DNA from 4 places in the Streptomyces sp. NPDC127038 genome. Region 3 is predicted to be linked to each of the others. Evidence: riboswitches for the same ligand, from Rfam matches in the RefSeq annotation. Region 3 holds a riboswitch; each other region holds the start of a gene.
The links. Region 3 has a riboswitch for thiamine pyrophosphate ahead of ACFWI4_RS05950 (purine-cytosine permease family protein). Riboswitches for the same ligand answer to the same signal wherever they lie in the genome.

Region 1 (3,900 bases), on a different contig from region 3:
CTCGGGATCGCGGAGGGCGAGCTGTGCGTCCGGACCACGTACGAGTTCCTGGCGGACGGCAAGCCGGTGCAGCTCTCGACGAGCTGGGAGCCGTACGACCTCACCGCGGGCACGCTCGTCGTCCTCCCCGAGGGAGGCCCGCATGCCGGAGCCGGTGTCGTGAAGCGCATGGCCGCGATCGGGGTCACCATCAGCCACGCCGTGGAGCAGCCGGAACCGCGGACGGCGACCGCCGATGAGGCGTCGTTGCTCGGCATCCAGAAGGCGGCGCTGGTCACGCACATCCGGCGGACGTACTACAGCGACGACGGACGGCCCGTCGAGACGGCGGACATCGTGGTGCCCGTCGCTCACTGCGAGATCGTCTACGAGATTCCGATCAATCGTTGATCCTCAGTGGAGGCGGGGGTGGTCGTGGGTGTTGACGCCCGGCGACCGCCCGCGACTCCTCTCCTTCTCCTGTTCGTGGCCGGTCAGAGGCTCCGTCCAAGATCATTCCTGGGCCGTCCCTGGGCCGTGCGAGGTCGGCAGAAGCTGACAGGGACTGCCCGGCGGTGACCGCTCCCACCCCGCTCTGGCCTGGGGCCCCGCAGATGATCTGCCACACTGGACGTGTTATGCCTGCACCCGGAGAACTCACTTTTGTCGCGCCGCGCGGAGCCAAGAAGCCGCCGCGGCACCTTGCCGATCTCACGCCCGCCGAGCGCAAAGAGGCGGTTGCCGCGATCGGTGAGAAGCCGTTTCGTGCCAAGCAGCTCTCGCAGCACTACTTCGCCCGGTACGCGCACGACCCCGCCCAGTGGACGGACATCCCCGCCGCCTCGCGCGGCAAGCTCCAGGAGGCGCTGCTTCCCGAGCTGATGACCGTCGTGCGGCACCTGTCGACCGACCAGGACACCACCCGCAAGACCCTCTGGCGGCTCTTCGACGGCACGCTCGTCGAGTCCGTGCTGATGCGCTACCCGGACCGGGTCACGATGTGCATCAGCTCGCAGGCGGGCTGCGGGATGAACTGCCCGTTCTGCGCCACGGGACAGGCGGGCCTCGACCGCAACCTGTCGACCGGCGAGATCGTGCACCAGATCGTGGACGGCATGCGGGCGCTGCGTGACGGCGAGATCCCCGGGGGCCCGGCGCGGCTGAGCAACATCGTCTTCATGGGGATGGGCGAGCCGCTCGCCAACTACAAGCGCGTGGTCGGCGCGATCCGCGCCCTCACCGACCCCGAGCCGGACGGGCTCGGGCTGTCGCAGCGCGGTATCACCGTCTCGACGGTCGGCCTCGTCCCCGCGATCAACCGGTTCGCGGACGAGGGCTTCAAGTGCCGGCTCGCGATCTCCCTGCACGCCCCGGACGACGAGCTGCGCGACACCCTCGTCCCCGTGAACACGCGCTGGCAGGTGCGTGAGGTGCTGGACGCCGGCTGGGGGTACGCGGACCGGTCCGGGCGTCGGCTGTCCATCGAGTACGCCCTGATCCGCGACATCAACGACCAGGCGTGGCGTGGTGACCGGCTCGGCCGGATGCTCAAGGGCAAGCCCGTACACGTCAACCTCATCCCGCTGAACCCGACCCCGGGCTCGAAGTGGACCGCCTCGCGGCCCGAGGACGAGAAGGCCTTCGTCGAGGCCATCGCGGCCCACGGCGTCACGGTGACCGTCCGGGACACCCGGGGCCAGGAGATCGACGGAGCGTGTGGTCAGCTCGCCGCGACCGAGCGGTAGGCTGAACCGAGTCGGTCCCCCGCCCATCGCGGGGTCCGGCAGCGCCGCGGCCGGACGGTCCGACGTCCGGCGGCGGCACCGTCCGACATCTTCATATTCCGACAGGGGAGCGCCACAGCGCTGAGAGTGCGGGACAGACCGCAGACCCTCTGAACCTTGCCCAGGTCATTCTGGGTAGGAAGTTCGGTCATTACTCAAGCTGTTGCGCCCTGCCCGGGAACCGTCAGAGGTCCCGGGCAGGGCCGCGTCTCTTCCTGGTCACCCAGGAGGAATTCAGTGAGCATCACCACCACCATCGGCGGCGGCAGAAGGTTCGCCGTCATGGCCGCGGGCCTCGGCCTCGTCGCGCTGCCCGCGCTGTCCGCGTGCGGTTCGTCCGGCGCCGCCGGCTCGGGCGACTCGAAGACGGTCACGCTCGTCAGCCACGACTCGTGGGCCGTGTCGAAGAACGTGCTCGCGGACTTCGAGAAGCAGTCCGGCTACAAGGTCCGCGTCCTCAAGGACGGCGACGCGGGCCAGGCCGTGAACAAGGCCATCCTGACCAAGGACAACCCCCAGGGCGACGTCTTCTTCGGCGTCGACAACACCCTGCTCTCCCGAGCGCTCGACAACGGGCTCTTCCAGCCGTACGCGGCCAAGGGCGCGGACCGGATCAAGCCGGAGTACCGGACCGACCAGGCCGAGCACCGGGTCACCCCCATCGACACCGGCGACATCTGCGTCAACTACGACAAGGCCTGGTTCGCCCGGCACAGGATCGCGCCGCCGAAGTCCTTCGACGACCTGGTCAAGCCCGCGTACAAGAACCTCCTGGTCACGGAGAACGCCGCCACGTCCTCGCCCGGCCTCGGCTTCCTGCTCGGGTCCGCCGCCCACTACGGCGACGCGGGCTGGCAGGACTACTGGAAGAAGCTCAAGGCCAACGGCGTGAAGGTCGTGGACGGCTGGGAGCAGGCGTACAACGACGAGTTCTCGGGCTCCGCCGGCGGCAAGAAGGCCAAGGCGGACCGCCCGCTCGTGGTCTCGTACGCCTCCTCGCCGCCCGCCGAGGTCATCTACGGCGACCCCAAGCCCACCACGGCCCCCACCGGCGTCGCGGACGGCACCTGTTTCCGGCAGGTGGAGTACGCGGGCCTGCTCAGCCACGCGGCCAACGCCAAGGGCGGCAAGGCGTTCCTGGACTTCCTGCTCACCAAGGAGTTCCAGGAGGACATGCCGCTCAACATGTTCGTCTACCCGGTCCGTGAGGGCGCGCGGGTGCCCGCCGAGTTCACGCAGTACGGTCCGCAGGCCAAGGATCCCGAGATCCTGGCGCCCGCGAAGATCGCCGCCGACCGCGACCAGTGGGTCAAGTCGTGGACCTCGCTCGTACTGAAGTAGCGGACGCGGACGCGAGGGCTGCGGCGGAGGCCGGCGCTCCGACGGCGACGGGCGGCCCCGGCAGCCCCGGCGGCGACGGCGGCCCCGGCAGCACCGGCAGCCCCGGCGGAGCCGACGGGCGGCCCGGTGCCGCCCCGGCCGGCCGCGCGGCCCGCCGCGGGAACGCCGCACGGTTCGCCCTGATGGCGCTGCCCGTCGCGTTCTTCGCCGTGTTCTTCGCCTACCCCGTCGCCGCGATCGTCTCGCGCGGTCTCCACGGCGACGGCGGCTGGCGGCTCGGCCGGATCTGGGACGTCGCCACCCGGCCCGACATCCTGCACGTGCTGTGGTTCACCACCTGGCAGGCGCTCGCATCGACGGCCCTCACGCTGCTGGTCGCGCTCCCCGGCGCGTACGTCTTCGCGCGCTTCGACTTCCGGGGCAAACAGGTGCTGCGGGCCGTGGTCACGGTGCCGTTCGTGCTGCCGACCGTGGTCGTCGGCACCGCGTTCCTCGCGCTGGTCGGCCGCGGCGGGCTGCTCGACGAGCTGTGGGGCGTACGGCTGGACACCACGGTGTGGGCGATCCTGCTGGCGCACGTCTTCTTCAACTACGCGGTCGTCGTACGGACCGTCGGCGGGCTCTGGTCACAGCTCGACCCGCGCCAGGAGGACGCCGCGCGCATGCTCGGCGCCTCACGGTTCGCCGCCTGGCGCAGGGTGACGCTGCCCGCGCTCGGACCCGCCGTGGCCGCCGCCGCCCTCATGGTCTTCCTCTTCACCTTCACCTCCTTCGGCGTGGTGCAGATCCTCGGCGG
Region 2 (3,900 bases), on a different contig from region 3:
CGTGTGGTGGCCGACGTACTGCACGAAGCGGCCGAACTGCTCGGACCAGAAGTAGGGCACCGGGTCGTAGGCGGCGGGCGTCTCCCCGACGATGTTCAGGGCGACCGTGCGGGGGCCCTGGAGGGCGTTGTCCCAGTGGTGGACGAGGAGGCGTTCCTCGTAGCGCCCGGACGGGAAGGAGGCGCAGTCGCCGACCGCGTAGACGTCCGGCACGGAGGTGCGCAGGTGGTCGTCGGCGACGATCTCCCGGTGGGCGCCGAGCTCGATGCCGGACCCGGCGGTCCAGGCGGTGGCCGGACGCGCGCCGATCCCGACCACGACGGCGTCCGCGGGCACCCGGGAGCCGTCGTCCAGGACGACCGCGCCCGGCTCGACGCGCTCCACGCGCGCGCCGGTGCGCAGCGAGGCCCCGCTGTCCGCGTACCAGCCGGCCATCGGAGCGGCGACCTCGGCCGGCAGCGCTCCGGCGAGCGGCCGGTCGGCGGCCTCGACGACGGTGACCGCGCAGCCCGCCTCGCGCGCCGCCGTGGCGAACTCGGCGCCGATCCAGCCCGCTCCGACCACCACGATGTCGTGCTGCCGGGCGAGGACGGGACGCAGCCGGTCGGCGTCGTCCAGGGTGCGCAGCAGATGCACCCCGGGCACCCCTTCGGCGCCGGGGAGCCGGATCGGCTCGGCCCCGGTGGCGACGACCAGGACGTCGTACGGGACGGGTCCCGCGTCGGTGTCCAGTTCGTGCTCGCCGGGGCGCACCCCGAGGGCCTCGCTGCCCAGTCTCAGGTCGATGTCCAGGGACTCGAAGTCGACGTCGAAGGCGGAGCCCTCGGACTTGCCGAGGAGGACGGCCTTGGAGAGCGGCGGCCTGTCGTAGGGCTGATGCGGCTCCGCGCCGATCAGCGTGACGGTGCCCGTGAAGCCCTGTTCGCGCAGGGCGACCGCGGTCTGCACCCCGGCCATGCCCGCGCCCACCACGACGACCCGCCGTACCGCGGACCCCCGCGGCGGGGACTGTGCCTGCGTCTGATCGCTCACCTGATCACCATAGACACGTGACGATCCGTCAGTCAGCGCACGTGCTCGGTGACCTGTTGCACACCGCCGGTCCCGCGCGGTCCCCGGCCGTGCCCGGCCAGGCTCCGGGGGCGGCGGCGGGGCCGCCGGGCGCCGCGCCGCGGGCGGAGGCTCCCTTACCGGCACGGAGGGGGGCGGGCTAGGGTGGCCGACGTAAAGCACTCGCGGGAGCCCGGACGAACCGGGCTGAGAGGGAGGCTGGGCGGCCTCCGACCGTACGAACCTGATCCGGGTCATGCCGGCGAAGGGAGGGGCTGGACGCCCATGCCGTCTGCACGTTCGTCGGACGTCCTCGTCGTCGGGGGCGGGATCATCGGTCTGGTGACGGCCTGGCGGGCCGCGCAGCGCGGGCTGGACACCGCGCTGGTGGACCCCGAGCCGGGCGGCGGGGCCGCCCGGGTCGCGGCCGGGATGCTGGCCGCCGTCACCGAGCTGCACTTCGGCGAGGAGACCCTGCTGGGCCTCAACCTCGCCTCGGCGCGCCGCTATCCGGACTTCGCCGCCGAGCTCACCGAGGCCACCGGCCAGGACCTCGGCTACCGCAGGTCGGGCACGCTGGCCGTGGCGCTGGACGCCGACGACCGCGCCCATCTGCGGGAACTGCACGCGCTCCAGGTCCGGTCGGGGCTGGAGTCGGAGTGGCTCAGCGGCCGCGAGTGCCGCCGTCTGGAGCCGATGCTGGCGCCCGGGGTGCGCGGCGGCCTGCGGGTGGACGGCGACCACCAGATCGACCCCCGCAGGCTCGCGGGAGCCCTGGTCACCGCGTGCGAGCGGGCCGGGGTGAGCGTGCACCGGACCTGGGCGGAGCGTCTGACCGTCGTACGGGAGCGGGCCACCGGGGTCGTCACCGCCGAGGGCACCGCGCTCGCCGCGGACCGGGTGGTGCTCGCCGGAGGCAGCCTCAGCGGGCGGCTGGCGGGCGTCCCGGACGACGTGGTGCCGCCGGTGCGGCCGGTCAAGGGCCAGGTGCTGCGGCTCACCGTGCCCCCTCGGTACGCCCCGTTCCTGAACCGGACCGTGCGGGCCGTGGTGCGCGGCAGCCACGTGTACCTGGTGCCGCGCGAGAACGGCGAGCTGGTGGTGGGCGCGACCAGCGAGGAACTGGGCTGGGACACCACGGTGACGGCGGGCGGCGTGTACGAGCTGCTGCGCGACGCGCACGAGCTGGTCCCCGGGATCACCGAGCTGCCGCTCACCGAGACGCGCGCGGGGCTGCGCCCCGGCTCGCCGGACAACGCGCCGCTGCTCGGCCCGAGCGCGCTGGAGGGCCTGCTGCTGGCCACCGGCCACTACCGCAACGGCGTGCTGCTGACGCCGGTGACCGGCGACGTGATGGCCCATGTCCTGACCACCGGCGAACTCCCCGCCGAAGCCCGCCCCTTCACCCCGCTGCGCTTCGGCGCCCAGGCCCGCACGGAGCTGCCCGTATGAACGTCGTCGTCAACGGGGAGCGCCGGCTGGTCGCCGCGGGCACCGCTCTGGACGCGATCGTCGCGACCCTGACCCCCTCGTCGTCCGGGGTGGCCGCCGCCCTGAACGAGACCGTCGTCCCGCGCGCGCAGTGGTCGTCCACCGCGCTCGCCGAGGGCGACCGCGTCGAAGTCCTCACCGCCGTCCAAGGAGGCTGAACCATGGCAGACGATCCCTTCGTCCTCGGCGGTACGGCCTACGCGTCGCGCCTGATCATGGGGACGGGCGGCGCGCCCAGCCTCGACGTGCTGGAGCGCTCCCTGGTGGCGTCCGGCACGGAGCTGACGACGGTCGCGATGCGGCGCGTGGACGCCTCCGTGCACGGCTCGGTGCTGTCGGTGCTGGCCCGGCTCGAGATCCGGGTCCTGCCGAACACGGCGGGCTGCTACACCGCGGGCGAGGCCGTGCTGACCGCGCGGCTGGCGCGCGAGGCGCTGGGCACCGACCTGGTCAAGCTGGAGGTCATCGCCGACGAGCGCACCCTGCTGCCCGATCCGATCGAGCTGCTCGACGCGGCGGAGACCCTGGTCGACGACGGCTTCACCGTGCTGCCGTACACGAACGACGACCCGGTGCTGGCGCGGAAGCTGGAGGACGTCGGCTGTGCGGCGATCATGCCGCTCGGCTCGCCCATCGGGTCCGGGCTCGGGATCCGCAACCCGCACAACTTCGAGCTGATCGTCGAGCGCGCGGGGGTGCCGGTGATCCTGGACGCGGGAGCGGGTACGGCGTCGGACGCCGCGCTGGCGATGGAGCTGGGGTGCGCGGGGGTGATGCTGGCCTCGGCGGTGACGCGGGCGCAGGAGCCGGTGCTGATGGCGGAGGCCATGCGGCACGCGGTGGAGGCGGGGCGCCTGGCGCGGCGGGCCGGGCGCATCCCGCGGCGGCACTTCGCCACGGCCTCCTCCCCCGTGGAGGGCAGGGCGGCGCTGGACCCGGAGCGCCCGGCCTTCTGATCTCCCCCGTACGGCCGGCGGCGGGCGGGCGGCGGCCCGCCACCGCCCGGACGCTCTCCGTCGGTTTCCGGCCGGGCGGTGGCGGAGGTTGTCGTGTTGCGGCCTTGCGGTGACAGACGGGGCATGATCGGACATCTGTGCGACGAACGGATCTTCGTATCGGCCGCGCTCGTCACAGCTCGGATGCAGTCGGGCCCCCGAATCCCCCGAACGGGGCGCCGTGACAGTGGTGGCTCGTAGACTCACCTGCGTGGATACGACCCTTCAGGACCCGCTTGTCGGACACGTGCTCGACGGCCGTTACCGGGTCGAGGCACGGATCGCGGTCGGCGGCATGGCCACGGTCTACAGGGCCTTGGACACCCGCCTCGACCGTGTGCTCGCACTCAAGGTGATGCACCCG
Region 3 (3,900 bases):
GACAGACGCCCTCCGACTACGGATACACGTACGTGTTCAGGGTGTTCACCGCCGACGCCGGGTCGCCCAGGTCGTAGCGGTCGACCGCAAGGTAGTTGGGCTTCTTGCGGGCGGCCGGTTCGCAGAAGCGGCGGGCCCGGTCGGCGAGTTTGGTGTTGTCCGTGCTCGCGGTCCCGGCGATGGTGGCGTCACGGAAGTGGTTCATGACGAACAGGGGGCGGAAGCCCGGCTCGGTGTCGGTCAGCGGCACGTTCGTGTCCGCGCCGTACCAGCGGCTGTAGCAGGACCAGTCGGAGGAGCCCAGGCCCGAGCCCATGGACCAGTAGTTCTCGACGGTCCACTCGCGCTGGTACATGACGCCGAAGCTGTCCCGGGTCAGTCCCGCGGACTCGTCGGCGGCACGGCTGTGGTCGGTGAAGATGAGCAGGCGGTGCCCGGCGGCGGTCAGGTCGGCGAGCTTCGGCCAGCCGTGCTCGCGCACGCCCGTCTGATCCGGGCGGTACAGGACGTCGGACAGGCCGTTCACCCGGGCGAGTTCGGAGCGCAGCACCCCGGGGTCGACGTAGTCCTCCAGGAACACGGTGACGAACTGGTCGGGGTGCTGCTTGAGGAAGTCGACCATGCGCTGGAGGTCGACCCAGAGCGCGACCGGCTTGCTGACGAGTGTGCAGCTGTCGTGACAGAGGATCGCGCCGTCGGGCGTCTGGTGCAGGTCGAGCATGAACCCTCGTACACCGTCGGCGAGTTGCTGGTTGATGCCGCGGTTCTGGTTCGGGAAGAAGTTGACGAAGGGCGGGGCGAATCCGCCGTCCACGCCGTTCGCGTAGGCGTTGTGGGCGGTGAGGAACGTGACCTGGTCCAGGGTCCGCTGGTCCTGGGCCGGCATCGGCCGGGTCTGGGGCGTGACCGGGGTGAGGTACCAGGAGGCGAGGCCGCCCGAGGAGCCGACGGCCAGCTGGGCCGGGTAGTTGGCACCGGCGGTCTTGTCTGTGACCGTCAAGTAGCTGTTCGTTCCCGGGACTTTGAGCGTGTACTGGTCGGCGCCGGCCGGCGCCACCTCCCAGGCGGCGTCGGCGCTCGTACAGGCGACGGTCCGGGCCTGGTCTCCCGAGCGGCCCAGACAACTGCCCGCGGTGTCGGCGCTTTCGAGCACGTAGGAGGATCCACTCTGGCGGAGGGTCCACTGCTGGTGGTCCTCGTTGCCCCTCGGATTGTGCTGGACGACCGCCCCCGAACTGTCGGCGGCGTTCAGTCCCGTGACGGCGCTCTGGACGTAATAGGCGCCCGGGGTGGGGACGTCGGCGGCGCGCGCGGGCGCGGGCACGGCGAAGACGGTTCCCAGTACGGCGGTGGCGGCGAGCAGGGAGCGTCGGCTCGGTCTCATGGCACGTGGTCCCTTCCTGTGGGGAGCATGAGCATGCCATGCGGAGATACGCCGGTGGGCATCGGCGGACGGCCGGGGTACAGATCGCGTCAACCGGCAGGGGCGGGGCGCCTACCGCGTGCCCGGGTGCTCGATCCGCGTGACGAACGCGGCGAGGTCGGCGACCACCCGTTCGGGCTGTTCCCAGTGGACGGAGTGCCCGGTCTCCGGGTAGGCGAGGAAGTCGGCGCCGTGGACGGCGTCCAGGATCGTCTGCTGGTCCTCGCGCGGCAGGAACTCGTCCTGTTCTCCCCAGACGACGAGCGTGGGCACCAGGATGCCGCCGAGGGTCGCGCGGAGATCGGTGTCGAGGAGCCCGCGCGCGGTGTCCTTCCAGACGTGCGCCGGAAGCTTCAGATTCTCCTCGACCATGGTCTCGACGAAACCCCGGGCGATCGGGCGGGCCACCGTGTCGGCCAGGAAGTCCTCCACGAACGCGCGCGGCACCGGATCGGACAGGGCTTCCATCGCGCTCACCAGTGCGGTGACGGCAGGCTTGTCCGCGAGGGTGCCGGGGACACCGAGCAGCACCAGGCCCGCGATGCGGTCGGGATGGCTGCCGGCCACGACCCGGGCCGGAACACCGCCGCTGGACGCCCCGACCAGCACGGCCCGGGGGATCTCGACGGCGTCCAGGAAGGCCACCAGGTCGGCGGCGAAGTCGTCGGGAGCGTAGCCCTCCGCGGGACGGTCGGCGTCGCCGTGCCCGCGCTGGGTGGGCGCGTAGCCGTGCAGGGACGCCGGCAGGCGCCGCAGCAGGGGCTCGAAGGACCACCAGGAGTCGCCCAGACCGTGCACGAAGACGACCGGTGTACCACTGGGGTACCCGGCTTCGGCGTACGGGAGGGCGAGCCCTTCCCGCACCTGCGCGGACTTCAGGGAGATCACGGTCACGGCACCCTGCCTCCTTCCGCCCGGCCACCGGTGTCCGGGAACCCGGGAGCGGAGCGCGAGCGGCGATCACTTCCGACAGTACCGAGGGGCGGCACGCGCCGCGCTGCGAACCAGTCCGCCCGCACCGTTCGAATGAACCGGAGCACGCGCGGGCGCGCGCCGGTCCGGGCGAGTGAGGACCCGCTCCCGCTCCGTCGCCGGGAACGGTTAGGGTGTCCGTCGTACCGGACACGGGGTGCCCTGCGAGGGCTGAGATCACACCCGTCGAACCTGAACCAGTTCGTACTGGCGGAGGGATGTCTTCCATGCCATTGGCGCATGTTTCCGGCGGGCTGCCCGCCGACGGCCGGCCCGCCGTCTTCGACGGGCGGATGCCCGCCGCACCCGGCGACCTGCGGGTGGAGGGGCACGGCATCGAGCCGGTCCCCGAGAGCAACCGTTACGGCGGGGCCGGGCGCCTGTTCACCGTGTGGTTCGCCCCGAACCTGACGATGACGGGCGTGTTCACCGGCACCATCGGCGTCACGCTCGGCCTGGACTTCACCACCGCCCTCGCGGCGGTCGTCCTCGGGACCGTGCTCGGCGCACTGCCCACCGCCGCCCTCAGCACCTGGGGCGGGCTCACGGGCACCGGCCAACTCCCGCTCGCACGGCTCGCGTTCGGCAGGTCGGTGGCACTGCCCGGGCTGCTCCAGTGGCTGTCCTCGGTCGCCTGGGACGCGTTGATCGGCCTGTTCGGCGGGGACGCGCTGGCCCGGCTGTGCGGCTGGCCGTTCTGGGCCGGTGTCCTGGTCATGATGGTGGCCCAGGGCGCTCTGGGCGTGCTCGGCTACGAGGCCATCCACCGCCTCCAGATCGTCATGACGTTCGTGCTCGCCGTGGCCTTCGCGGTGATCGCCTGGCGGATGCTCGGCGGGGTCCACCCCGCGACGACGGGCTCCGCGTCCGGCGCCGACCGCGCGGGCGCGTTCGTGCTCACCAGCACCATCGCGCTGAGCCTGTCGCTGTCCTGGGCCCCGTACGCGTCGGACTTCAGCCGCTATCTGCCCCGTGACACGTCCCGCCCGAAGATGTTCTGGTGCACCCTGCTCGGACTGGTCACGTCGTTCGTCGCCGTGCAGGTCCTCGGTCTGTGGGGTGCGTCGGTGCTGACCGACCAGACGGCGGCGGGCGTGGACACCCTGCTGGGCGGCGGTGCCGCGGGCGCGTTCGGGCTGCTGGCCGTGGCGCTGGCCGCGGTGTGCAGCAACGCGATGAACGACTACAGCGGTTCCCTCGCCCTCCAGACGCTGGGAGTCCGGATCCCGCGCCCGGTGGCCGCCGCGCTGGCCGCCGCGCTCGGCTTCCCGCTGGTGCTGTGGATGCACGCCGCCGACACCACGGCCCGCTTCCAGAACGTGCTGCTGTTCGTGGGCTACTGGATCCCCGGGTTCGTCGCGATCGTCGTCGTCGACTGGATCGCCCGCGGGCGGGAGCGCGGCGGAGCCCCGCTCGACATCGCCGCCGAGACGGCCCGTCCGCGTTCGGGGCGGATCTCGCTCGTGGCCTTCGCGGGGGCGTTCGGCGCGGCCGTGCCGTTCATG
Region 4 (3,900 bases), on a different contig from region 3:
GCGCGTGGCCCCGCCACGCCGTCGACCTGGAGACGACATGACCACCGTGCGCGTGAAGGCCTTCGACCACCTGGTCCTCAACGTCCAGGACGTCGAGCGGTCCCTGGCCTTCTACACCGGACTCCTCGGCCTGGAGCCCGTGCGCGTCGCCGAATGGCGGCGCGGCCAGGCGCCGTTCCCGTCGGTGAGGATCACCGCGGAGACCATCATCGACCTGGTGGCACATGCCCCCGAGGGGTCCAACGTCGACCACATCTGCCTCACCGTGGAGCCGCTGGACTGGGACCAGGTCATCGCGTCCGGGACCTTCACCGTGCTCGAAGGACCCGTGCAGCGCTACGGCGCACGCGGCAGCGCCACCTCGGTCTACGTCCAGGACCCGGACGGGAACACCGTCGAGCTGCGCTGGTACCCGCAGGACGCAACGCCGTGACCGTGCCGGGGCGGGCCGGGCCGCGCCATGGCGGTGCCGTGGGGCGGCGGCCCGGGTGGACCTCCCGGGCCGCGCCCCCGGCCACCTGTGGAGCGACTCAGTCGGCCAGTGGCAGGTACACGCGGTTGCCCGCCTCCGCGAACTCCCGGGACTTCTGCAGCATGCCCTCGGAGATCTCCTCTGCGGAGGCGCCCTCGGCCACTCCGCCGCCGAACCGCTCGTTGATGTCCTGGCTGATCTTCATCGAGCAGAACTTCGGCCCGCACATGGAGCAGAAGTGGGCCGTCTTGGCGGGCTCGGCCGGCAGCGTCCGGTCGTGGAACTCCCGTGCCGTGTCCGGGTCGAGGGCCAGATTGAACTGGTCCTCCCACCGGAACTCGAAGCGGGCGTCGGAGAGGGCGTCGTCCCATTCCTGCGCACCCGGGTGGCCCTTGGCGAGATCGGCCGCATGGGCGGCGATCTTGTAGGTGATGACGCCGGTCTTGACGTCGTCACGATCGGGCAGGCCCAGGTGCTCCTTGGGCGTGACGTAGCAGAGCATGGCCGTGCCCCACCAGGCGATCATCGCGGCACCGATGCCGGACGTGATGTGGTCGTACGCGGGCGCGACGTCCGTCGTCAGCGGGCCGAGGGTATAGAACGGAGCTTCATCACAGATCTCCTGCTGAAGGTCGATGTTCTCCTTGATCTTGTGCATCGGGACATGGCCCGGGCCTTCGATCATCGTCTGGACCTGAAAACGCTTCGCGACCTTGTTGAGTTCCCCGAGCGTCCTCAACTCCGCGAACTGCGCGGCGTCGTTGGCGTCGGCGATGGAACCCGGCCGCAGCCCGTCGCCCAGCGAGTAGGTGACGTCGTACGCGGCGAGGATCTCGCAGAGCTCCTCGAAGTTCTCGTACAGGAACGACTCCTCGTGGTGCGCGAGGCACCAGGCGGCCATGATCGATCCACCGCGCGAGACGATGCCCGTCTTGCGGTTCGCGGTGAGCGGTACGTACGCCAGGCGCACGCCCGCGTGGACCGTCATGTAGTCCACGCCCTGCTCGGCCTGCTCGATGACGGTGTCCTTGTAGATCTCCCAGGTCAGTTCCTCGGCGCGGCCGTCGACCTTCTCCAGTGCCTGATAGAGCGGCACGGTCCCGATGGGGACGGGGGAGTTGCGCAGCACCCACTCGCGTGTGGTGTGGATGTTGCGGCCGGTGGACAGGTCCATGACCGTGTCCGCGCCCCAGCGGGTCGCCCAGGTCATCTTCTCGACCTCCTCCTCGATGGAGGAAGTGACCGCGGAATTGCCGATGTTGGCGTTGACCTTCACCAGGAACCGCTTGCCGATGATCATCGGCTCGATCTCCGGGTGGTTGACGTTCACCGGCAGCACCGCCCGGCCTGCGGCGATCTCCTCCCGTACGACCTCGGGGGCGACGTTCTCGCGGACCGCCACGAACTCCATCTCGGGGGTGATCTCACCGCGTCGCGCGTAGGCGAGCTGGGTGACCGGCTGCCCGGGACGCCCACGGCGGGGCTGACGGGGCCGGCCGGGGAAGACCGCGTCGAGATTGCGCAGTCCTCCGCGTGGGGCCGTGTGCTTGATCCCGTCGTCCTCGGGACGGACGGGACGGCCCGCGTACTCCTCGGTGTCTCCGCGGCCGATGATCCAGTTCTCGCGCAACGGGGCCAGCCCCCTGCGCACATCGGTGTCGACGGCCGGATCGGTGTACGGCCCCGAGGTGTCGTACAGCGTCACGGACTGCCCGTTGGTGAGGTGCACCTGGCGAACCGGCACCCGCAGATCGGGGCGCGTGCCCCCGACGTACGCCTTGTGCCAGCCGATGGACCGTCCGTCCTGGCCGTTCGCAGACGCCGGGGAGACCCCGTCCGTCCGGCCGAAGGCAGGCGTGCGTACATCCTTGTCGGTCATGAGACCTACTCCCTACGCCGGCATTACCCGGTAACAGGTTCAGCGGTCGACGCAGCGGCTTCCGATCGCCGATGTTTCATGTGAAACATCGCGAAGACGGAGGTCAGCGCCCTCTCAGCCCGGTGCTCCGAGCTCCCGCGTGTGCAAAGGTGCCTCCACGCTAGCGTCATGTCTGGCGCGGTGAACAGAGGGCCCTTGACGTTCTTGCGATGATCGGGCGGTGACCACGACCCGGCAGCATCCGTTCCCTCCGCCCGAGCCACCGCGGCGTCCCGGCTCCGACGGCGGCCGCGGGCAGGGCCCCGGCAGCGGGCACGGGCCGGGGCACGAACACGGTCCGGAGCACGGCCGAGGACACGGACACGGGCCGGAGAACGATCACCACGGTTCCGAGGACGGCCACGACCACGGTCCGGGTCCGCGGCGCGGGCGCGACGAGCCCGCGAACGCCGGGCACGGGCACGGGCATTCCCACAGTCACGGCCCCGCCGCACCGGTCTCCCGGCATCTGCGCAAGGTCATCGCCGCGGTGCTGATCCCCTTCGCGGCCGCGGTCGTCGTGGGGCTCGTGGTGCTGTGGCCCGGCGGCGCTCCGGCCCACGAGCGCACCGGTGTCGGCTTCGACCGGCAGACCCAGCAGGCGACCGTCACGAAGATCGACCAGGTGGACTGCAAGTCCGTGAACGCCTCTTCGGCGGGCTCGCTGGGCGACACCTCAGGCACCGGGGGCTCGGCCGCCCGGCGCGGGACGGCGGGGGACTGCAAGAAGGCCACAGTCCGGGTCGACACCGGGAAGGACAAGGGCCGCACGTTCACCGAGATCGTCCAGCCGGACCAGTCACGGCAGTTGCACCAGAGCGAGAAGGTCGTCGTCGCCTACGAGCCCTCCGCCCCCAAGGACCTCCAGTACTCGGTCACGGACGCGAACCGGAAGCTGCCCCTGACACTGCTCGCCGTGATCTTCGCCCTGGTCGTCGTGGTGATCGGGCGGATGCGCGGAGTCATGGCGCTGGTCGCCCTGGCCATCAGCTTCATGATCCTGAACTTCTTCATCCTGCCCGCGATCCTTCAGGGCTCGAACCCGCTGCTCGTGGCCGTCGTGGGATCCAGCGCGATCATGCTGATCGCGCTCTACATGTGTCACGGCCTGTCGGCCCGGACCTCCGTGGCGGTGGTCGGCACCCTGCTGTCCCTGATGCTGATCGGTCTCCTGGGCTCGTTCTTCATCGACTGGGCCCTGCTGACCGGCAACACCGACGACAGCACCGGCCTGATCCACGGTCTGTTCCCGTCCATCGACATGAGCGGTCTGCTGCTGGCCGGTGTCATCATCGGTTCGCTCGGCGTCCTGGACGACGTGACGGTGACGCAGACGTCCGCGGTCTGGGAGCTGCACGAGGCGAACCCCACGATGGGCTGGCGCGGGCTGTACCGCGCGGGCATCCGCATCGGCCGCGACCACATCGCCTCGGTCGTCAACACCCTCGTCCTGGCCTACGCGGGCGCCGCGCTGCCACTGCTGCTGCTCTTCTCGATCGCGCAGAGCAGC

Region 1: linked by a shared signal. The riboswitch ahead of ACFWI4_RS12380 (thiamine ABC transporter substrate binding subunit) and the one ahead of ACFWI4_RS05950 (purine-cytosine permease family protein) in region 3 are both predicted to bind thiamine pyrophosphate.
Region 2: linked by a shared signal. The riboswitch ahead of thiO (glycine oxidase ThiO) and the one ahead of ACFWI4_RS05950 (purine-cytosine permease family protein) in region 3 are both predicted to bind thiamine pyrophosphate.
Region 4: linked by a shared signal. The riboswitch ahead of thiC (phosphomethylpyrimidine synthase ThiC) and the one ahead of ACFWI4_RS05950 (purine-cytosine permease family protein) in region 3 are both predicted to bind thiamine pyrophosphate.

The regions. Positions count from the first base shown of each region.
Region 1 is NZ_JBHXDQ010000012.1:113,629-117,528, forward strand. Features, by position in the region: partial or broken gene ACFWI4_RS12370 (GntR family transcriptional regulator) at 1-390, shown strand, start outside; gene rlmN (23S rRNA (adenine(2503)-C(2))-methyltransferase RlmN) at 618-1,724, shown strand; TPP riboswitch at 1,818-1,923, shown strand; gene ACFWI4_RS12380 (thiamine ABC transporter substrate binding subunit) at 2,046-3,104, shown strand; gene ACFWI4_RS12385 (ABC transporter permease) at 3,287-3,900, shown strand, end outside.
Region 2 is NZ_JBHXDQ010000024.1:55,676-59,575, reverse strand. Features, by position in the region: gene ACFWI4_RS18815 (NAD(P)/FAD-dependent oxidoreductase) at 1-1,032, opposite strand, end outside; TPP riboswitch at 1,226-1,338, shown strand; gene thiO (glycine oxidase ThiO) at 1,336-2,502, shown strand; gene thiS (sulfur carrier protein ThiS) at 2,499-2,699, shown strand; gene ACFWI4_RS18800 (thiazole synthase) at 2,703-3,497, shown strand; gene pknB (Stk1 family PASTA domain-containing Ser/Thr kinase) at 3,748-3,900, shown strand, end outside.
Region 3 is NZ_JBHXDQ010000005.1:162,198-166,097, reverse strand. Features, by position in the region: gene ACFWI4_RS05960 (phospholipase) at 17-1,384, opposite strand; gene ACFWI4_RS05955 (alpha/beta fold hydrolase) at 1,496-2,317, opposite strand; TPP riboswitch at 2,539-2,631, shown strand; gene ACFWI4_RS05950 (purine-cytosine permease family protein) at 2,623-3,900, shown strand, end outside.
Region 4 is NZ_JBHXDQ010000033.1:63,131-67,030, reverse strand. Features, by position in the region: gene ACFWI4_RS22775 (VOC family protein) at 38-433, shown strand; gene thiC (phosphomethylpyrimidine synthase ThiC) at 531-2,351, opposite strand; TPP riboswitch at 2,344-2,500, opposite strand; gene ACFWI4_RS22765 (YibE/F family protein) at 2,572-3,900, shown strand, end outside.